Regions from separate parts of the Serratia rhizosphaerae genome, predicted to be linked through region 4. Evidence: predicted binding sites of a transcription regulator. Region 4 holds the regulator's gene; each other region holds the start of a gene.
What was found. Region 4 encodes Fur, which represses iron uptake genes when iron is present. Its sites were predicted from a motif close to ATAATAATGAGAACNACTATCAA; they were not measured.
Positions count from the first base shown of each region.

Region 1: the regulator Fur is predicted to act here: its motif matches at 2,580-2,602, upstream of exbB (tol-pal system-associated acyl-CoA thioesterase).
Region 2: the regulator Fur is predicted to act here: its motif matches at 5,242-5,264, upstream of feoA (ferrous iron transporter A).
Region 3: the regulator Fur is predicted to act here: its motif matches at 2,932-2,954, upstream of fepB (Fe2+-enterobactin ABC transporter substrate-binding protein).

Region 1 is NZ_CP041764.1:2,791,856-2,799,160, reverse strand. It holds gene FO014_RS13055 (substrate-binding domain-containing protein) at 1-201, shown strand, start outside; gene FO014_RS13050 (shikimate 5-dehydrogenase) at 219-1,037, shown strand; gene exbD (TonB system transport protein ExbD) at 1,103-1,525, opposite strand; gene exbB (tol-pal system-associated acyl-CoA thioesterase) at 1,529-2,506, opposite strand; gene FO014_RS13035 (TRAP transporter substrate-binding protein) at 2,952-3,929, shown strand; gene FO014_RS13030 (TRAP transporter small permease) at 3,964-4,470, shown strand; gene FO014_RS13025 (TRAP transporter large permease) at 4,484-5,776, shown strand; gene metC (cystathionine beta-lyase) at 6,000-7,193, shown strand.
Region 2 is NZ_CP041764.1:2,409,784-2,417,088, reverse strand. It holds gene envZ (two-component system sensor histidine kinase EnvZ) at 1-837, opposite strand, end outside; gene ompR (osmolarity response regulator transcription factor OmpR) at 834-1,553, opposite strand; gene greB (transcription elongation factor GreB) at 1,832-2,305, shown strand; gene FO014_RS11165 (Tex family protein) at 2,461-4,791, shown strand; gene feoA (ferrous iron transporter A) at 5,384-5,608, shown strand; gene feoB (Fe(2+) transporter permease subunit FeoB) at 5,653-7,305, shown strand, end outside.
Region 3 is NZ_CP041764.1:4,986,073-4,993,377, forward strand. It holds gene FO014_RS23230 (YncE family protein) at 1-524, opposite strand, end outside; gene fhuE (ferric-rhodotorulic acid/ferric-coprogen receptor FhuE) at 552-2,744, opposite strand; gene fepB (Fe2+-enterobactin ABC transporter substrate-binding protein) at 3,073-4,053, shown strand; gene entS (enterobactin transporter EntS) at 4,069-5,355, opposite strand; gene FO014_RS23250 (amino acid adenylation domain-containing protein) at 5,421-7,305, opposite strand, start outside.
Region 4 is NZ_CP041764.1:871,513-878,817, reverse strand. It holds gene FO014_RS04140 (family 20 glycosylhydrolase) at 1-2,491, shown strand, start outside; gene fur (ferric iron uptake transcriptional regulator) at 2,606-3,052, opposite strand; gene fldA (flavodoxin FldA) at 3,368-3,907, opposite strand; gene ybfE (LexA regulated protein) at 4,131-4,418, opposite strand; gene ybfF (esterase) at 4,669-5,451, opposite strand; gene seqA (replication initiation negative regulator SeqA) at 5,722-6,255, shown strand; gene pgm (phosphoglucomutase (alpha-D-glucose-1,6-bisphosphate-dependent)) at 6,331-7,305, shown strand, end outside.

The DNA of each region.
Region 1 (7,305 bases), 1.9 Mb from region 4:
TTTGACGACCACTACCTGTTCGACTGCATGACGCTGAAAATCGACACCGTGGCGCAAGACTGCCGCGGACTGGCGCAACACAGTTTTGATCTGGTGACGCAGTTGATCGACGAACGGCCGCCGGAACACAACGCCCTCTACCTGCCCGGCAGCATTCACTGGCGCCACGCCGGCTCGCTGGCGCTGCTCGGCCAACGCTAATTACCAAGGAGCGCTCCATGCCGCAAAACATTAATAAAGATACCCAGCTGTGCATGTCGCTGGCCGGCCGTCCCGGCAACTTCGGCACCCGCTTCCACAATTACCTGTATCAGGCGCTGGGGCTGAACTTCATCTACAAGGCGTTCACCACCAACGATATTCAGGCGGCGGTCGGCGGCGTACGCGCGCTGGGCATCCGCGGCTGCGCGGTATCCATGCCGTTCAAAGAGAGCTGCATCCCGTTCCTGGATGAGCTGGATCCGTCCGCCACGGCCATCGATTCGGTCAACACCATCGTCAACGACGGCGGCTTTCTGCGTGCCTATAACACCGACTACATTGCCGTCGCCAAACTGCTGGCGCAGCACCAGGTGTCGCCGGACACCTCGTTCGCCCTGCGCGGCAGCGGCGGCATGGCCAAAGCGGTGACCGCCGCGCTGCGCGACGCCGGCCTGCGTAACGGACATATTATCGCGCGCAATGAGGCCGCCGGCCGGGCGCTGGCGCAGCAATACGGTTATGAGTGGCAAGCAGAGATGGGTAGCCTGCAGCCGCAGATGCTGATTAACGTCACGCCGATCGGCATGGCGGGCGGCGCCGAAGCGCAGCAGCTGGCCTTTGAGCCGGGCTGTATCGCCGTCGCCGAGCGGGTGTTTGACGTGGTGGCGCTGCCGGCGGAAACGCCGCTGATTCGCCACGCCCGCCAGCAGGGTAAAGCGGTGATTACCGGCGCGGAAGTGATTGCGCTGCAGGCGCTGGAGCAGTTTGTTCTGTACACCGGCGTGCGGCCGAGCGATGAACAGGTCGCCCGCGCGGCGGCGCATGCGCGCGGCTGAGCGCCGCAGATAGCAGATAAAAGAAAGGCCGGGCAATGCCCGGCCTTTTACGCTTTCTCAGGAAGTTACTTGGCAGCCCCTTCCATCCCCACCAGCCCCACCTTCAGGTAGCCGGCGTTGCGCAGCGTATCCATCACGCTCATCAGCGTGGCGTAATCCACACTCTTGTCCGCCTGGAAGAAAATGGTGGTTTCCTTGTTGGACTGGGTGCGGCTGTCCAGTACCGAGGTCAGCTGCTCCGCCGTCACCGGCTGGTCGCCGACGTACAGCTGTTTGTCAGCCTTCACCGACAGGAATACCGGTTTTTCCGGACGCGGCTGCGGCTTGGCCGTCGAAGCCGGCAAGTCGACACGGATATCCACCGTAGCCAGAGGCGCCGCCACCATAAAGATGATCAACAGCACCAGCATAACGTCGATAAACGGCGTTACGTTGATTTCGTGCAGTTCGCCGCTGTCGTCCAGATCTTCATTTAAGCGCATCGCCATAGATCACCCCGCCCGCAGCTGGTGTGCGTGCTGTGCGCGTTTGGCTTCCGCCGTCGCCGCCAGATCCAGGTCACGGCTCAGCAGCAGCAGCACCTGCGCCGCCACGTCGCCAACCTGCGCACGGTGGCCGCCGATCACGCGGGCGAAGATGTTGTAAATCACCACCGCCGGGATGGCGGCAACCAGGCCCAGCGCGGTAGCCAGCAGCGCTTCTGCGATGCCCGGTGCGACCACCGCCAGGTTGGTGGTCTGCGAGTGCGCGATGCCGATAAAGCTGTTCATAATGCCCCAAACGGTGCCGAACAGGCCGACAAACGGCGAGATCGCACCGATGGTGGCCAGGAAGCCGTTGCCCTTGCCCAGCTGACGCCCGTAGGCCGCCACCCGGCGTTCAAAGCGGAAGCCGGCGCGCTCTTTAATGCCGTTGTTGTCGTTGGATTCCGCCGACAGCTCCAGCTCGTTCTGCGCGTCATTCAGCAGTACGGCGCTGATGCTCTCCGGCTGGAAGCCTTGGGCCATCTGGCTGGCTTCATCCAGCGAGCGGGCCTCGGCCAGCTGCTGATGCTCACGGCGCAGGCGACGCTTGGCGCGCGTCAGTTCGCTGCCTTTGGCAAACAGAATGGTCCAGGTGATGATCGATGCCAGCACCAGGCCGATCATTACGGTTTTCACCACCGCATCGGCGTGCTGATACATGCCCCAGACGGACAAGTCCATACCGCGCGTTTCCGGCGGCTGGACGGTCGGCGCCGGGTTGACCGGCGTCACTGACTGCGGCGCGGCGCTCGCCGGAGCCGGCGTTGCCGGCGCAGAGGCGCTCTCGGTAGCGGCCGGCTGAGTTTCCGGCGCGGCCTGCGCGCTGCCGGCCAGCCCGGCCACCAGCACCATGGACGCGATCAAACCGCGCCCGAATACGGCGCCCCACTGTCCCCGGCCAGCGCCGCGGGCTCTTTGATTCATAGTCTTGCCAGCCGTTTTCACGCTGCGCCTCCAACCATTACCGATCAAAATTAAACGAGAATTCAGCGTGCGATCATATCAAACAAATCACGGATTGATAGTAGTTATCATTATTATTTACTCAATAACGCATCCCTAGTCCAAAAAACCGTTAACCCGCGCCAGCCGCAGCTTTATCAGACGCCGCTGTGTAACATTTACCCAGTCAAACGCCAACAAACCCGTCACCGTTCAGCCGTTTTTTTAACCTCATCACGAAACACGACGGCTTTTACGTCATCACAGTGATGGCGATCAATTATTTTTAAAACAGCTTTTCAATTATGTAGCAAGCAGGTTTCAACTGTGTTTATCTTTTGTACTGACGCAGCGCGAACCCGGCCTGACGCGCCCCTTTCTGTTCACGCTGCGTGCCTGGGATGATGAACAACAATAACCCCGATGCCCGACACTCTGGAGATCCGCGATGAAACTGCCCCACGCCCTATCAGGTTTGTGCCTCTCCCTCTGCACATTGCTGTGCAGCCAGGCCGCACTGGCGCAACCAATCAAAGCCGCCGACGTCCACCCGGAAGGTTACCCCAACGTCGTGGCGGTGCAGCATATGGGAGACAAGCTGAAAACCGCCACGCAGGGCCGGCTGGAGCTGAAAACCTTCCCCGGCGGCATGCTCGGCGACGAAAAGCAGATGATCGAGCAGGCGCAGATCGGCGCCATTGACGTTATCCGCGTATCCATGGCGCCGGTAGCGGCGATTTTACCGGAGATCGATGTGTTCACCCTGCCGTACATCTTCCGCGACGAGGCGCATCTGCATAAGGTGCTGGACGGTGAAATCGGCAAGGAGATCGGCGATAAAATCACCAACGACCCGGCCTCACGGCTGGTGTTCCTAGGCTGGATGGATTCCGGCACCCGCAATCTGATCACCAAAAAACCGGTGGTGAAGCCGCAGGATCTGCAGGGGATGAAAATCCGCGTTCAGGGCAGCCCAATCGCGCTGGCAACGCTGAAAGCCATGGGCGCCAACGCCGTCAGTATGGGCGTCAGCGAAGTGTTCAGCGGCCTGCAGACCGGCGTTATCGACGGCGCGGAAAACAACCCGCCGACCTTTATCGCCCACAACTATCTGCCGGTAACCAAAAACTACACCCTGAGCCGCCACTTTATTATTCCTGAGCTGTTTCTCTATTCCAAAGTCAAATGGGACAAGCTGACCCCGGAAGACCAGCAGCTAATCCTCAAACTGGCGAAAGAGGCGCAGGCCGAGCAGCGCACCCTGTGGGCCGCCTATAACCAGCAGGCGCTGGAAAAAATGAAGGCCGGCGGCGTGCAGTTCCATGAGATCGATCGTGAGGCGTTCTATAAGATGACCCAGCCGGTGCGCGACCAGTACGGCAAGGCGCATCAGGCGCTGATCGACCGCATCAACGCGGTGCAGTAACCCGCTCTTTTTCCCGTTTTCTCGGAGGTTGGTTATGGCACATGCTTATCATCAGGCAATGGATCTGCTGTACCGTATCGCCATGTGGCTGGCCGGCGCGGCGCTGCTGGTGATGGTCGCCGTCATACCGGTCGGCATCTTCAGCCGCTACGTGCTCAATGAGGGCGCCGCCTGGCCGGAGCCGATCGCCATCTTGTGCATGGTGACCTTTACCTTTATCGGCGCCGCCGTCAGCTACCGCGCCGGCGCGCATATCGCCGTCAATATGCTGACCGACCGTCTGCCGCCGGTCTGGCAGCGTCTGTGCGGCCGGCTGGCGGACCTGCTGATGACGGTGATTAGCCTGTTTATTCTTTATTACGGCTACGGCCTGTGCAGCCAGCTGTGGCAGCAGCCGATGGCGGAATTCCCGCTGCTGAGCGCCGGCCAGGCCTACCTGCCGCTGCCGCTGGGCTCGGCCGTCACCCTGCTGTTCGTGATTGAGCGGCTACTCTTCGGCCCGCAGCACCACCGCCCGGTGGTGATGCTCGGCAATACCTGACGGAGCCCGTGCTATGGACGCCTTTATCCTGCTTGCTTCTCTCGCCCTGCTGCTGGCCATCGGCGTGCCGGTGGCCTACGCCGTGGGGCTGAGCGCCATCGCCGGCGCGCTGTGGATCGACCTGCCGCTGGAAGCGCTGATGATCCAGATGACCAGCGGCGTCAACAAGTTCTCCCTGCTGGCTATCCCGTTCTTTATCCTGGCCGGCGCCATTATGGCGGAAGGCGGCATCGCCCGCCGGCTGGTCAGTTTCGCCTATATCTTCGTCGGCTTTGTACGCGGCGGCCTGTCGCTGGTCAATATCGTCGCCTCCACCTTCTTCGGCGCTATTTCCGGCTCTTCGGTGGCGGATACCGCGTCGATAGGCTCGGTGATGGTGCCGGAAATGGAGAAAAAGGGTTACCCGCGCGACTACGCCGCCTCGGTCACCGCCAGCGGTTCGGTGCAGGCGATTTTGATCCCGCCAAGCCATAACGCGGTGATCTATTCGCTGGCCGCCGGCGGTACGGTGTCGATCGCCTCACTGTTCGTCGCCGGCATCCTGCCGGGGCTGCTGCTGTGCGTCTCGCTGATGGTGATGTGCGTCGCTTTCGCCCACAAGCGCGGCTACCCGAAAGGGGAAGTCATACCGCTGCGTCAGGCGCTGAAAATCTGCCTCGACACGCTGTGGGGTCTGATGACCGTGGTGATCATCATGGGCGGCATCATGTCCGGCATTTTTACCGCCACCGAGTCCGCGGCGGTTGCCTGCCTGTGGGCGTTCTTCGTCACCATGTTTATTTACCGCGACTATCGCTGGTCCGAACTGCCCAACCTGATGTACCGCACCATCAAGACCGTCACCATCGTGATGATCCTGATCGGCTTCGCTGCCTGCTTCGGCGCGGTGATGACCTATATGCAGCTGCCGCTGCGCATCACCGAGTTCTTCACCGCCATTTCGCAGAACAAATACGTCATTCTGATCTGCATCAACATCATGCTGCTGGCGCTCGGCACGCTGATGGATATGGCGCCGCTGATTCTGATCCTCACGCCGGTGCTGCTGCCGGTGACCAACGCGCTGGGCATCGATCCGGTGCATTTCGGCATGATCATGATGGTGAACCTGGGTATTGGCCTGATCACTCCGCCGGTCGGCTCGGTGCTGTTCGTCGCCAGCGCGGTCAGCAAGCAGAAAATCGAGGCGGTGGTCAAAACCATGCTGCCGTTTTACTGCGTGCTGTTTATGGTGCTGCTGCTGATTACCTATATCCCCGCCATTTCGCTGTGGTTGCCGCATCTGTTTGGCGTAATGGGCGGCTGAACGGCGTCTCTGCCGCCTTTTTCACGTTGCCTGTTTGCCCGTTTGCCGATAAACGGGCTTTTTTTCGCCGTTAGCACAGCGTATTCCACCTTGCGGTAGCGCGAAGGCAGTGAATAACCGTCACTTTTAATCACAGAAGTAAAAACGTCTGGATGGCTATTTATCGACATGCTACCGTAATACGCATCAACTTTTCGCAGTGAACAACCCGCAGGTAAGCCGTATGACGTCCAAAAATCTCGATACCGCGCTGATCGGCGCCGGCCGCAGCAAACGCTATACCCACGGCGCGGTCAACCCGGTGACGCAACGCGCCTCTTCGCTGGTGTTCGACACCGTGGCCGATAAAAAATACGCCACGGCACAGCGCGCCCATGGCGAACTGTTTTACGGCCGCCGCGGCACCCTGACCCATTTTGCCTTCCAGGAGGCGATGACCGAGCTGGAGGGCGGCGCCGGCTGCGTTCTTTACCCCTGCGGCGCCGCCGCGGTCTCCAACGCCATCCTGTCGTTCGTCAGCGCCGGCGACCACGTGCTGATGACCGGTTCCGTGTATGAGCCGACGCAGGATTTCTGCACGCATATTCTGGGCCGGATGAATATCGCCACCACCTATTTTGACCCGCTGATTGGCGAGGCCATCGCCGAGCTGATCCAGCCGAACACCCGCGTGGTGTTTCTGGAGTCGCCTGGCTCAATCACGCTGGAAGTGCAGGATATTCCGGCCATCGTGCGCGCCGTGCGTGCGGTAAACCCGGAGATTGTCATTATGATCGACAATACCTGGGCCGCCGGCGTGCTGTTCAAGGCGCTGGAGTTCGACATTGATATTTCCATTCAGGCCGGCACCAAATACATTATCGGCCACTCCGATTACATGCTCGGCACCGCGGTTGCCAACGCCCGCTGCTGGGACCAGCTGCGTGAGTACTCCTACCTGATGGGCCAGATGGTGGATGCCGATACCGCCTATATGGCAGGCCGCGGCCTGCGCACGCTGAACGTACGGCTTAAACAACATGAACAGAGCAGCATCGCCGTCGCCCGCTGGCTGGCCGAGCGGCCGGAAGTCGCCCGCGTCAACCATCCGGCGCTGCCTGAATGTAAAGGGCATGAATTCTATCAGCGCGATTTCAGCGGCTGTAACGGGCTGTTCTCCTTTATCCTGAAACAGCGCCTGAGCGAGGCGCAGCTGGCCGACTATCTCGACCACTTCAGCCATTTCACCATGGCCTACTCCTGGGGCGGCTATGAATCCCTGATCCTGGCGAATCAGCCGGAGGAACTGGAGGCGATCCGTCCGGCCGGCGGCGTCGACTTTTCCGGCACGCTGGTGCGGCTGCATATCGGTCTGGAGAACGTGCAAGACCTGATCGACGATCTGGCAGCGGGTTTTGCGCGCCTGCAGGCCGGCTGATTGACCGGCAACCGATAAAAATCGGGCAGACAATGGGGAAAATTATCCATCGCAAGCATATTTCTATGCGTCATTTAATGTCCGGTTACGCTAATAGAGGTACACTAATCAC
Region 2 (7,305 bases), 1.5 Mb from region 4:
GTCGTTACATTCTTCGATATCTTTATTGATCGACTCCGCCAGATAACCGTCCTCGGCGCCCATCATTTCCGTCGCCAGGCGGATACGCGTCAGCGGGGTGCGCAGATCGTGGCTGACGCCGGCCATCAGCAGGGTGCGGTCGTCCGACAGTTGCTTCACGCCGGAGGTCATCTGGTTAAACGCGCGCGTTACCGAACGCACTTCCGACGCGCCATATTCACGCAGCGGCGGCGGAATATTGCCTTTGCCGACCTGTAGCGCCGCGTGTTCCAACTCCACCAGCGGCCGATTCTGAATACGGATAAACAGCCAGGCGCCGCCGATCGCCAGCAGCATAATCGCCAGCGTATAGCGGAACAGCGGTGAGAAGTCGCCCTGATGAATCTCGGTCAGCGGCACGCGCACCCAGATATCCGGCGACAGCCAGGTTTTCAGCCAGACCACCGGCGTATTTTTGTTGACCTCGACGCGCACATCGGTCGGGCCGCCAAGCTGGCGCGCCATCTGCTGGCTGAGGAACTCATAGTGCTGCGCCCAACGCAGACCGCTCTCTTCTGCGGCGGCATTGGTATACAGCGAGATCCCCAGCTCACGATAGATTTCCCGACGGAACGCCGGCGGCACCTCCAGCAACGTGCCGTCTTCCAGCTGCAGCCGATCGGTCATCAGCATACGCACTTCGTACGCCAGGACCTTATTAAACTGCTGCAGGCTGGGAAGGATGGCGAAGTTCAGCACCACCAGATAGGTCGTCACCAGGCTGACGAACAGCAAAGTGACGATCAACAACAGGGTTCGGGCAAACGAGCTACGCGGTGAAAAGCGCAATCGCCTCATGCCTTACTGCCGTCCGGTACAAAGACATAGCCCAGGCCCCAAACGGTCTGAATATAGCGAGGATGGGCGGGATCTTCCTCCACCATACGGCGCAGGCGGGAGATCTGCACGTCGATCGAACGCTCCATGGCGCTGTATTCGCGGCCGCGCGCCAGGTTCATCAGCTTATCGCGCGACAGCGGCTCGCGCGGGTGGCTCACCAGCGCTTTCAGCACCGCAAACTCGCCGCTGGTCAGCGGCATCGGCTCGTCTTCGCGGAACATTTCACGGGTGCCGAGGTTCAGCTTGAATTTGCCGAAGGCGATCACCGCCTCTTCCTGCGACGGCGCACCCGGCAGCTCATTGGCCTGACGGCGCAGTACCGCGCGGATACGCGCCAGCAGTTCGCGCGGGTTGAACGGTTTCGGAATGTAATCATCGGCGCCGATTTCCAGCCCGACGATACGATCCACTTCTTCACCCTTGGCGGTGACCATGATGATCGGCATCGGGTTGCTCTGGCTGCGCAGGCGGCGGCAGATAGACAAACCGTCTTCCCCCGGCAGCATCAGGTCCAGCACCATCAGGTGGAACGATTCCCGCGTCAGCAGGCGGTCCATTTGTTCGGCGTTCGCCACGCTGCGCACCTGAAAACCCTGCTCGGTTAAATAGCGTTCCAATAGCGCACGCAGACGCATGTCGTCATCAACGACCAGAATCTTATGATTCTCTTGCATTGTATTACTCCCAAAGGCTGTATTGCCTGATGCGAATATTGTTAAAAAACCCTGTCATATCGGACAGCGATTAATGGTATACATTCTAGCCGAAATTGTTACAAAGCTTATTAATCAACTGTTTTCGTCGCCCGGACGGGGGAAAAGTTGCCATTATCCCGTCATTATTCACGCTGCTGCGCAGCATATCACATTGCGATAAAATGCCCGGCATACACCAGGTTATGCGAAAATCCGCGTGATAAAATCCCATGGCCGATCCATTAAGGTGGGTAACGATGAGAACTCAATTAATAACCCGCGAAGGTTATAACAAACTTAAACAAGAGCTGGATTACCTGTGGCGCGAAGAGCGGCCGGAGGTGACGAAAAAGGTCACCTGGGCGGCCAGCCTCGGCGATCGCAGCGAAAACGCCGACTACCAGTACAACAAAAAGCGCCTGCGGGAGATCGACCGCCGGGTGCGCTATCTGACCAAATGCCTGGAACAGCTGAAAATCGTCGACTACTCGCCGCAGCAGGAAGGCAAAGTCTTCTTCGGCGCCTGGGTTGAGGTGGAAAACGACGACGGCGACCTAAAACGCTTTCGCATCGTCGGCTACGACGAGATTTTCGGCCGCAAAGATTACATCTCCATCGACGCGCCGATGGCGCGTGCCCTGCTGAAAAAAGAGGTCGGCGACGCCGTTACCGTCAACACGCCGCTCGGCGAAGCGCTGTGGTACGTCAATCAGATTGAATACGTTAAATAAATTTCAGCCTATTCCGAACCTTGCCTCACGCCAGCACCGCCCTGCGCTGCCGGCGCAGCGGCCGTGCAGCGCCGGCCAGGCACGCTGGCATTTTTCACCGGCAGTACGTATAACTGTCCCCTGTTTATTCACCGTTCTTAACAGATACCAGACTTATGAATGAGCCACTGAGCCGCATTATTGCAACAGAGCTGCAGGCGCGTCCGGAGCAAGTCGACTCCGCAATCCGCCTGCTGGATGAAGGTAATACCGTGCCGTTTATCGCACGCTATCGTAAGGAAGTCACCGGGGGCCTGGACGACACCCAACTGCGCCAGCTGGAAACCCGCCTGGGTTATCTGCGTGAACTGGAAGATCGCCGCCAGACCATCCTCAAATCCATTGACGATCAGGGCAAGCTGAGCGACGAACTGGCGGGCGCGATTAACGCCACGCTGAGCAAAACCGAACTCGAAGACCTGTACCTGCCCTACAAACCGAAACGCCGCACCCGCGGCCAGATCGCCATTGAGGCCGGTCTGGAGCCGCTGGCCGATACGCTGTGGCAGGATCCGCAACAGCAGCCGGAACAGCTGGCGGAACGGTTTGTCGACGCCGACAAAGGCGTGGCGGATGTGAAAGCGGCGCTGGACGGCGCACGCTATATCCTGATGGAACGCTTCGCCGAAGACGCCGCGCTGCTGGCCAAAGTGCGTAACTACCTGTGGAAGAACGCCCACCTGGTCGCCAAGGTGGTAGAGGGTAAAGAAGAGGAAGGTGCAAAATTCCGCGACTACTTCGACCATCACGAACCAATCGCCCAGGTGCCTTCGCACCGCGCGCTGGCAATGTTCCGCGGCCGCAACGAAGGCATTCTGCAGCTGTCGCTGAATGCCGACCCGCAGTTCGACGAAGCGCCGCGTGAAAGCCAGGCGGAGCAGATCATCATCAGCCACCTGGATCTGCGGCTGAACAACGCGCCGGCGGACGCCTGGCGCAAGGCGGTAGTCAACTGGACCTGGCGCATCAAGGTGCTGCTGCACCTGGAAACCGAACTGATGGGCACGGTGCGCGAGCGCGCCGAAGATGAAGCCATCAACGTCTTTGCCCGCAACCTGCATGACCTGCTGATGGCGGCGCCGGCCGGCATGCGCGCCACCATGGGTCTCGATCCGGGCCTGCGCACCGGGGTCAAAGTGGCGGTGGTCGACGCCACCGGCAAACTGGTGGCGACCGATACCGTTTATCCACACACCGGCCAGGCCGCCAAAGCCGCCGCTGCGGTCGCCGCACTGTGCACCAAACATAACGTCGAACTGGTGGCTATCGGCAACGGCACCGCCTCTCGTGAAACCGAGCGCTTCTTTGCCGAACTGCAAAAGCAGTTCCCGGCGGTCAAGGCGCAGAAGGTGATCGTCAGCGAAGCCGGCGCTTCGGTCTACTCCGCCTCCGAGCTGGCGGCACTGGAATTCCCGAACCTCGACGTGTCACTGCGCGGTGCGGTGTCAATCGCCCGTCGTCTGCAGGATCCGCTGGCGGAGCTGGTGAAAATCGAGCCGAAATCCATCGGCGTCGGTCAATATCAGCATGACGTCAGCCAAAGCCAGCTGGCGAAGAAGCTGGACTCCGTCGTCGAGGACTGCGTAAACGCCGTCGGCGTCGACCTGAACACCGCGTCGGTGCCGCTGCTGACTCGCGTTGCCGGTCTGACGCGCATCATGGCGCAGAACATCGTCAGCTGGCGCGACGAGAACGGCCGCTTCAACAACCGCGCACAGCTGCTGAAAGTCAGCCGCTTGGGGCCGAAGGCCTTTGAACAGTGCGCCGGCTTCCTGCGCATTAACCACGGCGACAACCCGCTGGACGCCTCGACCGTGCACCCGGAAACCTACCCGGTGGTGGAGCGTATTCTGGCCGCTACCCAGCAGGCGCTGCAGGATCTGATGGGCAACCCGAGCGCGGTGCGCGGCCTGAAGGCCAGCGACTTCACCGACGCGCAGTTCGGCGTGCCGACCGTGACCGATATCCTGAAGGAGCTGGAAAAACCGGGCCGCGACCCGCGCCCTGAGTTCAAAACCGCCACCTTTGCCGACGGTGTGGAAACGCTGAACGACCTGCAGCCGGGCATGATCCTGGAAGGTTCGGTGACCAACGTGACCAACTTCGGCGCTTTCGTCGATATCGGCGTCCATCAGGATGGTTTGGTGCACATCTCTTCACTGGCCGACAAGTTCGTCGAAGATCCGCACACCGTGGTGAAAGCCGGCGATATCGTCAAGGTGAAGGTGATGGAAGTGGATCTGCAGCGTAAGCGCATCGCGCTGAGCATGCGCCTGGACGAGCAGCCGGGCGAAGGTTCGCCGCGACGCGGCGGTTCCGCGCCGGCGCGCGATCGCGATAACGCATCGCGCCAGCAGGCCCAGCGGCCGAAAGCGCGCAACAACGCCCCGGCCGGCAACAGCGCCATGGGTGATGCGCTGGCGGCGGCGTTCGGCAAAAAGCGTTAACCGCCGCAGCGTCTCAGGCGGGGCCGTCCGGCTCCGCCTGTTTTAGATAAAACCCGCATTTTTTTGACCTGCCGCAACTCCGGCGCTATTTTTTCACCGCCCGTTACCGGTCTCTCTCTTCACCCTATGCGCACGGTCAAACGCGTTCTCATTCACATTTTCATTAACATTCCGCTTTCATGGCGCTTATTTCTGCCATAACACAATGCGTTAACGCCATTGGCAGCACCATGCCCTGTTAATGATAATTTCACCGATGTAGCAAAACAGCATCATATCCTCACGCCAAGTTCACACCACGCTCAAATAAGAAAAAGTGGATGCGAATTTTTAATAAATTTAACGCATTTACCTCATTTGCCGCGCCGTCAGCCAGGTGATACAAGTAACGGCATACCGCATGCAGTCGATAACGAATCGTTACCAATAGCCACACTATCCGTATTGAATTGGATAATCGTTCTCACTATTATTCTTGTACGTGTTTATCCCTTATCGGCAGCGACCTGAAGCGGTATCGGCAGCCGCCGTATTCAATGCCCGACGCGTTGGCGTAAACGTTCAGCGCGCCCAGAAAAATCAAGCAGGTCATATGCATCTACAGCCCAAACGCTCTTATAAGATCGCCGGTTTTTCGCCTGAAATCAGCCCGGCCTATCGACAAAAACTTTTATCGCTCGGCATGTTGCCCGGTTCATTATTCGACGTGATTCGCGTTGCCCCGCTCGGTGACCCGATAGAAATAAAGACCCGACGCGTCAGCCTGGTATTACGTAAAAAAGATCTCGCCCTGCTGGCGCTTGAAGCGCAACCGTAACGCCGGGCCGTCGTCGACACTCTCATGCGGCATGAAAAATAATGATGAAAACACTCACCATTGGCTTAATCGGCAATCCGAATTCAGGGAAAACCACGCTGTTCAACCAGCTCACCGGCGCCCGTCAACGGGTCGGCAACTGGGCAGGGGTGACGGTAGAACGCAAAGAGGGTCAGTTCACTACGCCGCAGTCGCGGGTCACGCTGGTTGATCTGCCCGGCACCTATTCGCTGACCACCATTTCCGAACAAACCTCGCTGGATGAGCAGATTGCCTGCCATTACATCCTCAGCGGCGACGCCGACTTACTGATCAACGTGGTCGACGCCTCCAACCTTGAACGCAACCTTTATCTGACGCTGCAGCTGCTTGAACTGGGTATCCCCTGCATTCTGGCGCTGAACATGCTGGATATCGCCCGCAGCCAGCATATCCATATTGATATCGCCGCCCTGTCGGCACGGCTCGGCTGCCCGGTGGTGCCGATGATTTCCACCAAGGCCGATGGCATCGGCGTGCTCAAACAGATCATCGATAATCATCAGTTCAACCAGCTCACCGCGCTGGTCAGCTACCCGCCGCTGCTGCTGCAGGAAGTCGACGCCCTCAGCGCCGCCATGCCCGAGACGCTGGCAAACGGACAGCGCCGCTGGCTGGCATTGCAGATGCTCGAAGGCGATATTTACAGTCACCAGTTGGCGGGCGACGCCGCCGCGCTGCTGCCGGCGGCCCGACAGTCGCTGGAGCAACAGCAACAGGAGGATCCGGCGCTGGTGATTGCCGATGCGCGCTACCAGTCCATCGCCGCCATCTGCGACAGCGTCAGCGATGCACAACAGGCGCGGCCGAACCGGCTGACCGACATGCTGGATAGCGTGATCCTCAACCGCTGGCTGGGCGTACCGATCTTCCTGCTGGTGATGTACCTGATGTTCCTGCTGGCTATCAATATCGGCGGCGCGCTGCAGCCGATTTTCGATCTTGGCTCGGCCGCCCTGTTTATTCAGGGGATTCAATGGCTCGGTTATACCCTGCATGCCCCGGAATGGCTGACGATCTTCCTGGCGCAGGGCGTCGGCGGCGGCATCAACACCGTGCTACCGCTGGTGCCGCAAATCGGCATGATGTACCTGTTCCTGTCATTCCTTGAGGATTCAGGCTACATGGCGCGCGCCGCGTTCGTGATGGACCGGCTGATGCAGGCGCTGGGCCTGCCGGGCAAATCCTTTGTGCCGCTGATTGTCGGCTTTGGCTGCAACGTGCCGTCAATTATGGGCACCCGCACGCTGGATGCGCAGCGCGAACGGCTGATCACCATCATGATGGCGCCATTTATGTCCTGCGGCGCCCGGCTGGCGATTTTTGCCGTGTTCGCCGCAGCCTTTTTCGGCCAACACGGCGCCGGCGTGGTGTTCTCGCTGTATCTGCTGGGCATTCTGGTGGCGATCCTAACCGGCCTGGTGCTGAAATACACCATTATGCGCGGCGAAGCCTCGCCGTTTGTGATGGAACTGCCGGTGTATCACGTGCCGCACCTGAAAAGCCTGCTGCTGCAAACCTGGCAACGGCTGAAAGGCTTCGTGCTGCGCGCCGGCAAGGTGATCGTCATCGCCAGCATTTTTATCGGCGGCCTGAACAGCTTCTCCTTCAGCGGCAAGCCGGTGGACAGCATCAATGATTCCGCGCTGGCCTCGGTC
Region 3 (7,305 bases), 980 kb from region 4:
ACCCAGATCACGCCGGGATCCGCCACGCCGCCGATAAACAGCTGGCCGTCATGCCAGAGAATTTCCCGCGCGCCGTAGGGGAAGCCTTTCTCATTGCGCTCGCTGAACAGCAGACGGCCGGTAATCTTGCCGCTGGCGATATCCAGCGCGCTGACGCCGCCGTCAAGCGAGTTGGTGACGTACAGCGTCTTGCCCTGCGGATCCATCGCCACGCCGAAGTTTTTCAGATCGGTATGGGTGATCCCCAGCACCTTCAGCGTGGCGGGATCCAGCTTATAGATCGCTCCGCCCTGCACGTCCTTAAAGCCCTGCGCGCTGGCGACATACAGCGCCCGGCCGTCCGGCGTGAGGGCCATTTCATACAGCCCGTCCCCCAGCGCGTTCTTTTGCAGCTGCGCGCTCTGCGTGGCCGCCGCGGCCGGTGTGCCTGTCGCCGTCGCGGATGCGCCGCCGCCCTGCTGGGCGCTGCAACCGGCCAACGCCAACCCCACCAACAACATCAGCGCAGATCTTTTCTTATTCATCGCAAACCTCTTTTTTCAGCATAAAAATTAAAAACGGTAGTTGGCGGTCACGGACACGTTACGCGGCGCGCCGTAGACCACGTACTGACTCACACTGGTGTCGTAGCGTTTATCAAACAGGTTGTTCAGGTTGGCCTGCAGCGACAGCTGTTTGGTCAGCTGATAGCGGCCAAACAGGTTGACCAGCGCATAGCTGCCCTGCTCGGCGTGCAGGGTGCCGTTGCCCTCCGGGCCGGCAACGTCCTGCCAGGTGTGCGTCTGCCAGTTCACCCCGCCGCCGACGGTCAGCTCGCGCAGCGCCGGCGGGTTATAGGCGGCAAACAGCTTCACGCTGGTGCGCGGCAACATCGGATTGACCGCCTCACCCTTGCTGTCCTCCGCCACATAGCGGGTCGCGCCGAAGGTCATCTGCAGGTTGTCGGTCACCGCCCCGTTCACTTCAAACTCGATGCCTTTACTGACGGTGCCTTGCGCCGGGGAGTAAGCGGTTTCGGCGGTGCCGGGGATCACGTGGCCGGTGCTCTGCGCCACGTTGTCCTGCTCGATGCGGAAGATCGCCAGTGAGGTGGTAAGACGGCTGCTCAGCCAGTCGCTTTTCACACCGGCCTCGTAGTTTTTACCGGTGACCGGCGACAGATAGCTGCCGCTGCTGTCGCGGTAGGTTTGCGGCTTGAACACGGAGGTGTAGCTGGCATAGGCGGACCAGCTGTCGTTAATGTCGTACACCAGCCCGGCGTACGGGGTAACGTTGTTCTTCTCCATGTTCTGCGTCAGCGTGCTGGTGCTCCACTGGGTATAGCGCGCGCCGGCAATCAGGTGCAGCGAGTCGGCCAGCGAGAAACGCGTCGCGGCGTAGGCCGATTTTTGATGGATGGTGTCCTGCTGCGCCACGCTCATCTCGCCCCAGTCGGTTTCCGGGAACTGGCTGTTCCAGTGATTAAAGTTGCCGACATCGTCGGGCGACAGGTTGGCGAAAGCGTTCAGGTAGCGGTTGGTCTGCCGGCTGTAGCTGACCCCGGCCATCAGCTGGTGCTGGCGGCCGAACAGCTGATACGGCCCGCTGGCGAAGGCGTCGATGGCATGCACCTTGCGCGTGCCGGTGTTGTAGCCGGTGCCGCCGACCACCGGGTAGTTCGGATAGGAACTGACGCCGATACCGCTGTCGCGGTCAAAAAAGCCGTCGATATACAGCATCTTGCTGTCGAGCTTGGTTTCGGTGTGGGTGCCGTTCAGGGTGAACTGCCAGCCGTTGTCGAAGCGCTGCTTCAGCGTGGCGAACAGTTTGCGCGACTGCTTGTCGTTGTAGGCCCAGTCCGGCGCGGTATTGAACGAGCGTGAATAGTCGGTTTTGCCGCCGTCGCGATACCAGCGCGGCACGCCGCCCCAGGGCGGGTTGTCGGCGTTGGTTTCCTGATACTCGTAGCCCGCCGACAGCGTGGTGCTGTCGGTCAGATCGGCATCCACCACGCCGTAAATAAACTTCTTGTTGGCGCTGTAGCGGTCGATATAGCTGTCGTTATCCTGATAGCCGGCCACCATGCGCCCGCGCACATTGCCCGATGCGGTCAGCGGCGCGGAAAGATCGAGCACATAGCGCTGCTTGTTCCAGCTGCCGTAGCTGGCGGACACATTGCCGGTAAACTCCCGGCTGTCCGCGTGCTTGCGCACCATATTCACCGCGGCGGACGGGTTGCCCGCGCCGGTCATCAGGCCGGTTGCGCCGCGCACCACCTCGATCCGCTCATACAGCGCGGTATCCGACGCGGAATCCCCCAGATTCCAGCGCTCCTCAAACACCGTGGGAATATCATCCACCATGTAGTTATCGATCAGGAAGCCGCGCGAATAGAAGGTGCTGCGATCAAAGTCGGCCACTTTCTCCGTCACTCCGGTGGTGTTTTTCAGCACGTCCCCCAGCGTCTGCATCTGCTGGTCCTGCATGCGCGGCTGGCCGATAACGCTGACCGACTGCGGGATATCGCGCGCGGTCAGGTTCATCTTGGTGCCCGCCCGGGTGATCGGCACGCTGTAATCCTGCTGCGCCGCCTCATCGTCGCCTGCTGCGGCCTCCACCAGGATGTTGTCCTCCTGCTCCGTCTCCTGCGCGGCGGCATCCGGCAGGTGCAGCGCGGCAGCGACCAGAACGGCAATGCCTGACAGCGCCGGCATCATCCGGCCGCCAGAGGTCAGGAGACGGCCACGGCGTTTAGCCATAATCATTATTTTATCCTTCGGGGTTTTATTATTGTCAGTGAGCGGAATACGCCGGCGTGATTGCCGCCGCGCCGTTCCGCCGATATTCCCTGTGTCCGTGCTGAATCATCCGCAAAAAACGGCGATTCCGGTGTTGATGTCTTTCCCTGAGGCATATTAATTGACGCGATAGCACAAACGCCCTCGCGAAGTAATACGAATGAGAACTATAATTATTTGTATTGTTGATGTAAAAACATATTGCAAAAAACCATTAGTCAGCTAGCCATTGCCCAGCAACCAGCCACCCTGACGTGATTTATTTTTCCGCCTCGATATCAAGGAGTGACCGGCCGTGCAGCCCTCGCGTTTATTTCCGCTGTTTTCCACCCTACTGACTTTTCTACTGCTGCTCGCCAGCCCGCCAGGCCGCGCTGCGGACGCCGGCTGGCCGCGCACCCTGCATACGCCACGGGGCGACGTGGTGCTGCAGCAGCCGCCGCAGCGCATCGTCTCCACCAGCGTAACGCTGACCGGTTCGCTGCTGGCGATTAACGCTCCGCTGGTCGGCTCCGGCGCCACCGCACGCAACTCGACGGTGGCCGACGCTCAGGGCTTTTTCACCCAGTGGAGCCAGGCCGCGCAGGCGCGCCGGCTGAAGCCGCTGTATATCAGCGAACCCAATGCCGAAGCGATCGCCGCCGAGGCGCCGGATTTAATCGTGATGTCCGCCACCGGCGGCGACTCCGCGCTGAAGCTGTACGAACAGCTGTCGAGCATCGCCCCGACGGTGGTGATTGATTACGGCAATATCAGCTGGCAAGGTCTGACTCAGCAACTGGGGGAAATAACCGGCCATGAGGCGGATGCGCAGGCCGCCGTCACGCGCTTCGAGCAGCGGGTGGCGGCGCTGAAGCAGCGTATCGCCCTGCCGCCGCAGCCCACCTCGGCGCTGGTGTATTACGAGGACGGTCGCGGGATGAATATCTGGACGCCGGCGTCGGCGCAGGGTCAGCTGCTGCAGGAACTGGGCTTTACCCTCGCGCCGCTGCCGCCGGACATCAGCGGCAACCACACGCAGGGTAAACGCAACGATATTATTCAGCTCAGCGGGGAAAAAATGGCGCGCGCGGTCAGCGGCGCCACCATACTGCTGTTTTCCGCCGACGGGCGGACGGTGAAGAAGTTTACCGGCAACCCGTTCTTGTCGCAGCTGCCGGCGGTGCGCCAGCAGCGGGTTTACGCCATGGGGCTGGATACGTTTCGGCTGGATTATTACAGCGCCAACAACCTGCTGGACTATCTGGAACGGCAGTTCGCCAACGCGGCGTCGTAACCGCCGTTCCGCACGTCAAGAGCGGGAGTCGGCCGTCACCGGCTCCCCGTCCGCCGGCTCCTCTTCCTGCGGCGACGCAGGCAGCACACAGTGGCGTAGCGTACGCACGCTGCACGCCAGCAGCAGGCCGATCAGCGCCGCCGCGCCGCCAAAGGTGAGCACGCTGAGCAACGGCGTCAGCACCCGGCCGACCACCCCCAGCCCCAGCGCCCCCAGCGAATCACCGGTCACGTCCTGCGCGGTGCCGAGGCTGTTCACCCGCCCCAGCAGGTGGTCCGGCGTATTGCTCTGAATCAGCATAAACTGCAGCAGCGAGGCGATGGCGTTGGCATAGCCGTAACACACCAGCGCGATCAGCGCCGGCAGCAGGCTGCTGAACACCCCCAGCGAGGCGATGGCGGCAAAAGCGCAGATCGCAGCGCTCAGCATCAGCGCGCCCGGCCGCCGGAAGCGCGGCACCCAGCCGCTGGTAAAGGCGCCCAGCATCGCGCCCAGCGGCACCGCCGAATACATCAGGCCGATGGCCGAGGTGCCCACCCGATAGGTATCCTGCGCCAGCGCCGGAAACAGAATACGCACCGCGCCGACGATGCTCATCAGCATTCCCAGCAGCACCACCGAGCCCACCACTTTGTGCCGCCAGACAAACTGCACGCCGCTGGCCAGCGCCCGCAGCGGATGTTCCGGCTCCTGCGCCTGCGGCCGCAGCGTCGGCAGGCGCGTCAGCGGGATCAGCGTGCCCAGGGTGCCGGCCGCCGCCACGGCGAACGCCGCCCCCACGCCGCCGGCGACGATAATCACGCCCCCCAGCGCCGGCGCCAGAATCGCCCCCAAACGCACGGTAACCATGCTGAGCGCCCCGGCGGCGGCCAGATTCTCCCGCCCCACCAACAGCGGGATCACCGCCATCAGCGCGGTCATGCCCAGCGCGCCGAAAAAGCCGTCCCAGGCGGCCAGCAGATACAGCGCCCACAGCGACGGCGCCGGGGCGAAGGCGTTCAGACTCAGCGCCACAAAGCCCAAGCCGCAGGTGCCGCGCGCAAACAGAATCAGCTTACGCCGGTCGAAGCGATCGGCCAGCACGCCGCCCAGCATCAGGCCGATAAACATGCCGACGCCGTCCAGCGCCACCGCCACCCCGACCTGCAGCGTCGAGCCGGTCATCGCCTGGATCTGAATCGGCACGCCGACCGCCAACATCCCCAGCGAAAAGACCGACAGCATGCGGGCGCAGAAAATCGCCCGGAAGTGCGCATTGGTTCTCAGTAAACTGAAATCAAGCAAAAAAGAGGGTTTAGCCATAATGTCTCACAATAAACTTTATCGTTATTACAGACCGGCAGCCGCGCTGGCCGCCGGCCTGTCGGTCAGGCCAGACGGTACTGGCGCGTTAACAGCGAATGCAGCAGCGGCCCGAGCGTTTCCAGCGACGCTGGCGACAGAATATCCGCATGCTCACAGGCCTGCGGATAGCAGGTCAGCCGCTGCAGATACGGCGCCCAGGTGGCGTTGACGTCCATCTCCGCCGGCAGGGTTTTGCTGGCGACAAACAGCGTCGCCGTGCCGTTGAAGCGCGCGCTGCGGGCGGTAGACAGCAGACGTACCGCGTCCTTATAGTTGGCGACAATGTCGTTGAACATCGCCGCCTTCTCCGCGCGCAGCGCCGGATCGCCGTCGTCCTCCGCCATAAACTCCGCCTGCTCCTGCGCCACCTCCTGCTGCGCCTGCTCCTCGCTCGGCCCGCTCCAGTCCTGTCCTTCCGGCGGGTAGGTGTCGAGCATACCGAGGAACGCCACCTCTTCCCCCTGCTGCTGCAGACGCGCCGCCATCGCATGGGCCAGCGTGCCGCCCAGCGAATAGCCCAGCAGGTAGTACGGGCCGTGCGGCTGCAGGTCTCGCAGGTTCGCCAGATGGCGATCGACCATCTGATCCAGCGTGTCGCAGCGGGCAATAACGCCATCCGGCCGCGGCGACTGCAGGCCGACGATCGGGAAGTCGCCCGGCAGATAGCGCATCAGGCCGGCGTACTGCCAGGCGAAGCCGGAAGCCGGATGCAGGCAGAACAGCGCCGGTCCGTCGCCGCCGCGCAGCCGCAGGATTTCGCCGGCGCCACGGCTTTCGGCGTTGCCGCCCGGCTGCGCCTCATCCAGCAGCGCCGCCATATTTTCCACGCTGCGGGCAAACATAATCTGCCCGACCGACAGCGAACGCCCCGACTGCTGACGCAGTTCCGCCGCCAGCCGCATGGCGAGCAGCGAATGCCCGCCCAGCGCGAAGAAATCGTCCCCGGCGCAGATGCCGTCGCGCTGCAGGATCCGGCTGAACAGCCCGGCCACCAGCAGTTCGCTGTCGCTGCGCGGCGCACGCCCCGCCGTCTGCTGATACTGCGGTTTCGGCAGGGCTTTGCGGTCCAGCTTGCCGTTGGCGCTGAGCGGGAAACTGTCGGTCAGCACGTAACTGACCGGCAGCATATGCGCCGGCAGACGCTGCGCCAGCGCCTGCGCCAGCACCTCGCTATCCAGCGCCATGCCCGGCTGCGGCACCAGCCAGGCCACCAGCTGACGCATATCGGCTCCGCCGGCGGCAGCGGCCTGCGGCGACAGCACGATGGCATGCGCAGCCGCCTGCGCCACGCCGGGCTGCGCCAGCAGCGCCTGCTCGATTTCCCCCAGTTCGATGCGCTGACCGCGGATCTTCAGCTGATCGTCACTGCGCCCCAGATATTCGACGCTGCCGTCCTCCAGCCAGCGGGCGATATCACCGGTGCGGTACATGCGCTGTCCGTCCCCCGCCGGCGACGCCACAAAACGCTGGGCGGTCAGGTCGGCGCGCCGCAGATAGCCCGCCGCCAGCTGTACGCCGCTGAGATAAAGATCGCCGGCACAGCCGACCGGCACCGGACGCAGCAGCGCATCCAGAATGTGCAGCTGGGTATTCCACACCGGACGGCCAATCGGCACCCCGGCGCCGCTGACCGCCGCCAGCGCCGCGCCGGAGGCCGGCTGATAGGTGACGTCCACCGCCGCCTCGGTCGGGCCGTACAGGTTATGCAGCGGCGCGCCAACCTGCGTCTGATAGCGGGCCGCCAGCTCGCACGACAGCGCCTCGCCGCTGCAGAACACCTGCTTCAGGCTGCGGGCGCGCTGCGGCGACGCCTGCTCCGCCAGCGCCTCCACCCAGATGGCCAGCATCGACGGCACGAAGTGCAGCGTGGTGACGCGGTACTCATCAATCAGCGCCGTCAGCGCCTGC
Region 4 (7,305 bases):
GCTGGGCGCCGACTGGGCGGCCTGCAACAAGGTGCTGATCACGTTGGCCAACGACGGCCAGGCGATTACCGCCAAAGATTGGGCGATCTATTTCCACAGCCCGCGGCAGACGCTGGAGGTGGGCAACCAACAGTTCCGCATCACTCACCTGACCGGCGATCTGTACAAGCTGGAGCCGACCGACGCGTTCCGGGGCTTCCCGGCCAACCAGGCGGTGGACATTCCCATCGTGGCCGAATACTGGCAGCTGTTTAAGACGGATTTCCTGCCGCGCTGGTATGCGACTTCCGGCGATGCCAAGCCGAAAGTGCTGACCAACACCGATACCGAGGATCTGGATCGGTTCGTGGCGCCGTTTACCGGCGATCAATGGAAGCGCACCAAAGAGGATAAAAACGTGCTGATGACGCCGGCCTCGCGCTTTACGCGTAACGCGGACCTGCAGACGTTGCCGGCCGCCTCGCTGCGTGGCCAGATCATCCCGACGCCGATGTCGGTGCAGGTTCATGCGCAGGATATCGATCTTGGCAACGGCGTGGCGCTGGCGCTTGACGCCTTGGATCAGGCGACGGCGAACGTGGTGCGCGACCGTTTTGCACAGCTTGGCGTGCCGAGCGCGGCGGCGGGCTACCCGATAAAGACGGAGGTTAATCCGGCGTCGTTCAGCGGAAAAATGGCGCAGCCCGGCGCTTATATTCTGACGCTGGGCGAGAAAGAGGCGCGGATTACCGGCTTTGATCAGAGCGGGGTGTTCTACGGCCTGCAGTCAATTCTGTCGTTGATCCCGCTGCACGGCGATAAAAAGATTGCCGCGCTGGAAGCGCGCGACGCGCCGCGCTTTGCCTATCGCGGCCTGTTCCTCGACGTGGCGCGTAACTTCCACCATAAAGATGCGGTGCTGCGCCTGCTGGATCAAATGGCGGCCTATAAGCTGAATAAATTCCATTTCCATCTGACCGACGATGAGGGCTGGCGTATTGAAATCCCCGGCCTGCCGGAGCTGACGGAGGTTGGCGGACAGCGCTGCCATGACCTGAGCGAAACCACCTGCCTGCTGCCGCAGTACGGTCAGGGGCCGGATGTGTACGGCGGTTTCTTCTCACGTCAGGATTACATCGACATTCTCAACTATGCGCAGGCGCGCCATATTGAGGTGATTCCGGAAATCGACATGCCGGCGCATGCCCGTGCGGCGGTGATCGCCATGGAGGCGCGCTATAAGAAACTGCATGCGCAGGGCAAACAGCAAGAAGCGCAGGAGTACCGGCTGGTGGATCCGACCGACACCTCGAACACCACCTCGGTGCAGTTCTTCAACCGCCAGAGCTACCTGAACCCATGTCTGGACTCTTCCACCCGCTTTGTTGACAAAGTGATGGGGGAAATTGCCAAGATGCATCAGCAGGCGGGGCAGCCGATCGGCACCTGGCACTTTGGCGGCGACGAGGCGAAAAACATCCGGCTGGGCGCCGGCTATACCGATGTGAAGAAGCCGGAAGCGGGCAAGGGCATGCTTGACCTGAACAAAGAAGACAAGCCATGGGCGAAGTCACAGGCCTGCCAACGGCTTATCGACAGCGGCAAAGTGGCGGATATGGCACATCTGCCGAGCTACTTCGGTCAGGAAGTCAGCAAGCTGGTGAAGGCGCACGGCATCGATCGGATGCAGGCCTGGCAGGATGGCCTGAAAGATGCCAAAGACGCCAAAGCGTTCGCCACCTCGCGCGTGGGCGTCAACTTCTGGGATACTCTGTACTGGGGCGGTTTTGACTCGGTGAACGACTGGGCCAACAAGGGCTATGAAGTGGTGGTTTCCAACCCGGACTATGTCTATCTGGACTTCCCGTATGAAGTGAACCCGAACGACAGCGGCTATTACTGGGGCACCCGCTTCAGCGACGAACGGAAAATCTTCAGCTTTGCGCCGGACAATATGCCGCAAAACGCGGAAACCTCGGTTGACCGCGACGGCAACGCCTTTACCGCCAAGAGCGATAAGCCGTGGCCGGGAGCGTATGGTCTGTCCGCCCAGCTGTGGAGCGAGGTGGTGCGCACCGATCCGCAGATGGAGTATATGATCTTCCCGCGCGCGCTGTCGGTGGCCGAACGCGCCTGGCACCGTGCCGAATGGGAGCTGGACTATCAGGCGGGCCGCGAATATAAGGGCGGTGAAACGCAGTTTGTCGATACCAAAAAGCTGGCGCAGGAGTGGCTGATTTTTGCCAATATTCTGGGGCAGCGCGAACTGGCCAAGCTGGATGCGGGCGGAATCAGTTACCGTCTGCCGGTGCCGGGCGCCCGTATTGTCGGCGGCAGGCTGGAGGCCAATATTGCGCTGCCGGGCCTGACGATCGAATATTCGACCGACGGCGGCCAGCGTTGGCAGCGTTATGATGATGCCGCCAGGCCGGCGGTGCAGGGCGAAGTGCAGATTCGTTCGGCAAGCCCGGATGGCAAGCGCTTTAGCCGCGCGGAGCCGGTAGCGGCTTAAGTCAACGTCTGCGGCGCCCGAACGGTATAACGGCGGGCGCCGCAGCTCACCCACGATCGGCAGGCATAAAAAAACCGCCGTGCGGCGGTTCCTGTTTACGCTGGCAGGCCAGCTTTACTTCTTGTTATGCAGCGTGTCGTTTTCACGGCAGTCACCGCTGGCACAGTGGCCGTACAGGTACAGGCTGTGGTTGGTGAGTTTGATGCCGTGCTGTTTGGCGATATCGCGCTGACGTTGTTCGATAGACTCATCGCTGAATTCGATCACTTTGCCGCAGTCCAGGCAGATCAGGTGATCGTGATGATGCTGTTGGGTCAGTTCGAATACTGACTTGCCGCCTTCGAAGTTATGGCGCGTGACGATACCGGCGTCGTCGAACTGGTTCAGTACGCGGTAAACCGTCGCCAGACCAATTTCTTCGCCCATGTCGATCAGTTTCTTATACAAATCTTCCGCACTGACATGATGGCAAGCCGGATCTTGCAGCACTTCCAGGATTTTGAGTCGCGGAAGCGTGACTTTTAAGCCGGCCTTCTTCAATGCGGTGTTGTTGTCAGTCATGCGGATTCAGTCCTGTTACTATGCTAATCAGTTGAGGCATTGTTGCCTGTGGCATCGGTCGGCACAAAGCGTTAATAGCGTCTCATTATAGAACCGGTTGCCCTAAATGGAAACCGCCGGTTGTTAACAAAAGCCTACTGCGCCGTTACATGTTGCGCGTGCAACATCTTGATGAATGGGATAAACCGGGGCCAAAGTCTACCGTGACGGGGAGGGAAGTTACTAATATGTAGCTTCTATTGCTTCAATCCGTGATGCCGATAACGGCCCCGCCGCTCAGCAGGGCCACCTATCGCAGCATTGCGGAGCGTTGAATCAGCCGATGATATCGGCCAGGCTCAGCTCTTCAACAATCTGTTTGACCCAGGCTTCCACGCGTTCGTTGGTCAGTTCCGGCTGGCGGTCTTCATCAATGGCCAAGCCGATAAAGTTGTCATCGTCCGCCAGACCCTTGGAGGCTTCGAAATGGTAGCCTTTGGTTGGCCAGTGGCCGACGATGGCAGCGCCGCGTGGTTCGATAATATCGCGGATGGTGCCCATCGCGTCACAGAAGTACTCGGCATAGTCTTCCTGATCGCCGCAGCCGAACAGCGCAACCAGCTTACCGTTGAAGTCTATTTCTTCCAGCGTCGGGAAAAAGTCGTCCCAGTCACATTGTGCTTCACCGTAGTACCAGGTCGGGATGCCCAGCAGCAAAATGTCAAATGCGTCCAGATCTTCTTTGCTGCTTTTGGCGATGTCGTGAATCTCAGCAACATCATCGCCGAAATCTTTGCGAAGGAGCTTTTGAATCATCTTGGCAATGTTTTCGGTATTGCCCGTGTCGCTGCCAAAGAAAATGCCTACGTTAGCCATATTGCGTATAACCTTTTAATTCAATAAATTACAATACGTTTCGCCTGCTGATCGCATCGGTATCGTTGTAAAGTGGCGTCTTGGTAAAGACCTGGGTCCTACCGGTAAACGCCTATCATGCCAGAAATTTGCTCCGGGGTTTTATCGCGTTCATGCGATGCCGGAAAGTAAGGCGGCGTTAAGCGAGCATCATCCTTACGCCGTGTGCGGCAGGCGCACGTTATTATTGCGACGGCTGCTCTTCCGCCAGCTGCGCCAGCAGCATCTGCTCGATCAGTTCGCTGCGGCTGATATTGCGCTGTTCGGCCAGCTTGTTCAGCGCTTCCACCGCTTCCGCGTTGATTTTCAGTTCCACACGCCGTAATCCACGTACTTTATCGCGCCGTAACTGATTACGCTTATTAATTCTAAGCTGTTCATCACGGGATAACGGGTTGGTTTTCGGGCGCCCCGGACGGCGTTCATCTGCGAACAGATCCAGCGTCGTGCGATCCGTGTTTTCTTTTGCCATAGGTAGCGGTACTGCAAGGGAATTAGCCTCAAAAAGCGATGGTTTGCTTCCGGACGCTGTGGTTAATACCGTTCAGGTCGTTACAACCTAAGCCAACTTTGCCCCCAATCTGGCGCCGGACAGCACGCTGGGGATGGCGGCAAAAATTATAGCGCGCCATCTTACCCCAGCAGGCGTCGCAACGACAATGCCTAACTGAGGCGCAAACGCGCTAAGCCGTTATCTTTAGCGCGTTTTTTCGCCACCTGCGTTATGGCTCGGCCAAAAAGCGGTGAATAGCGCGCAGTACGGCCTGCGGTTTTTCCGCGTGCACCCAGTGTCCGGTGCCGGCCACCTCATAGGCGCGTGCCTGCGGGAACTGGCGTGCAATGGCGTCACGGTAGCTATTTTGCACGTACGCCGACAGCCCGCCGCGGATAAACAGAATCGGATGCGGCCAGGCGGGCACGTCGTGCCAGCCGATAATCGCCGCGTAGTTGGCGATCAGTACCGGCAGGTTGAAGCGCCACTCTCCCTGATGAAAGGATTTCAGCAGGAACTGGATGACGCCTTCTTCATCCAGATAGTCGCGCATCAGCTGCGCCGCCTGTTGGCGCTGGGTGATGCCGGCGTCGCTGACCGCCGTCAGAGCGGCGAAGATGTCATCATGGTGCCGGGTCTGGTAGCCCACCGGGGCGATATCGATGACCACCAGCCGCGCGATGCGCTCTGGCGCCAGCGCCGTCATCGCCATGGCGGCTTTGCCGCCCATCGAATGGCCGATCACGATGGCGCGCTCGATCCGGAGGTCGTCCAGCAGCGTCAGCAGATCCTGCGCCATCGCCGCGTAGCTCATCTCATCGGAACGCGGCGACAGGCCATGGTTGCGCAGGTCCACTTTGATGACGCTGTGCTGCTGATTCAAATCGCGCGCCAGCACCCCGAGGTTGTCGAGATTGCCGAACAGGCCGTGGATCAGCAGGATAGGAAGGGTATCGGCGTTCACCGCCTGTGCGGCCAGCAATTGATAATGTAATTTCATCGCGAAGTTCATGATCTTGAGAGGTTCTGATAGGGTATCATACTCATTATCTGCAAAGGTGATGGATTGGCAGTGCGGACGCATCCCGCTATCCACCGTATTTCCCGCGCGCCGGCCGGCGAGGGCAGGATAAAAAATGACGGGGATATAGGTAATAGTCTGCTTTTGCCTGAGAACGGCACTTTGTTGTGTCTGCCCCCACGCTTTTAACTTTATAATCCCTCGGCTTGAAGACAGAACCTGGCTTCGGGCTTTAAGTAGAAAACACAGTACTGGATAAAGATGAAAACTATTGAAGTCGACGAAGAACTTTACCGTTATATTGCCAGCCACACGCAACATATCGGGGAAAGTGCGTCCGATATTTTACGGCGTATGTTGAAGTTTTCCGCAGGGCAACCTGTGCGTAGCGCAAGCGTAGTGGCCCAGGGTCAGGAGCCGGAAAAAGCGGCGGCGCCACGCCCGCGCGATCGCGTACGCGCCATGCGCGAACTGCTGCTGTCGGATGAATACGCCGAGCAGAACAAAGCCGTAAATCGCTTTATGTTGGTACTTTCTACGCTGTACACCCTGGATGCGGCCGGTTTCGCCATGGCGACCGACGCGTTGCATGGCCGTACCCGCACCTATTTTGCCGGCGATCAGCAAACGTTGCTGGCAAATGGAACGCACACCAAACCGAAACACGTTCCGGGTACGCCTTACTGGGTGATCACCAATACCAATACCGGCCGTAAACGCAGCATGATCGAGCACATCATGCTGGCTATGCAGTTCCCGACGGAGCTGACAGAAAAGGTTTGCGGGACTATTTGATTTAGCGAACTGCTCGTCTCGGCGGCCGCGGCGCGATTGCACCCGGCTCCTGAGAAGAGAAAGGGAGAGATGTTGATGGCGAACCATCCACGTGCCGGGCAACCGGCTCAGCAAAGCGATCTGATTAACGTGGCGCAGCTGACGTCGCAGTATTATGTGCTGCAGCCGGAAGCCGGCAATGCCGCCCATGCGGTGAAATTCGGCACGTCCGGTCACCGTGGCAGCGCCCAGCGCCACAGTTTTAATGAAGCGCACATTCTGGCGATCGCTCAGGCGATTGCCGAAGTGCGTCGCCAGCAGGGCATCACCGGCCCGTGCTACGTGGGTAAGGATACGCACGCCCTGTCTGAACCGGCATTTATCTCGGTGCTGGAAGTGCTGACCGCCAACGGCGTGGATGTTATCGTCCAGGAGAACAACGGCTACACGCCAACGCCGGCGATTTCCAACGCCATCCTGAGCTACAACAGCAAAGGCGGCGCGCAGGCGGACGGCATCGTTATCACGCCTTCCCACAACCCACCGGAAGATGGCGGCATCAAATACAACCCGCCTAACGGCGGCCCGGCCGACACCAATCTGACCTCGGTGATTGAAAAACGCGCCAACGAACTGCTGAGCGCCAAACTGCAGGGCGTACAGCGTCAGTCGCTGGAGAAGGCCTGGAACGGCGGTCATCTGCACGCGCAGGATCTGGTGCAGCCGTATGTTGAAGGGCTGGTGGACGTCGTTGATATGCCGGCCATTCAGAATGCCAGCCTGAAGCTGGGCGTCGATCCGCTCGGCGGCTCCGGCATCGCTTACTGGCAGCGTATCGCCGAGCATTACAAGCTGGATCTGACGCTGGTGAACGACGCCGTCGATCAGACCTTCCGCTTTATGAGCCTGGACCACGACGGCGTGATTCGCATGGACTGCTCCTCCGAATCGGCAATGGCGGGTCTGCTGGCGCTGCGCGACAAGTTCGATCTGGCGTTTGCCAATGACCCGGACTACGACCGCCATGGCATCGTGACGCCGGCTGGCTTGATGAACCCGAATCACTATCTG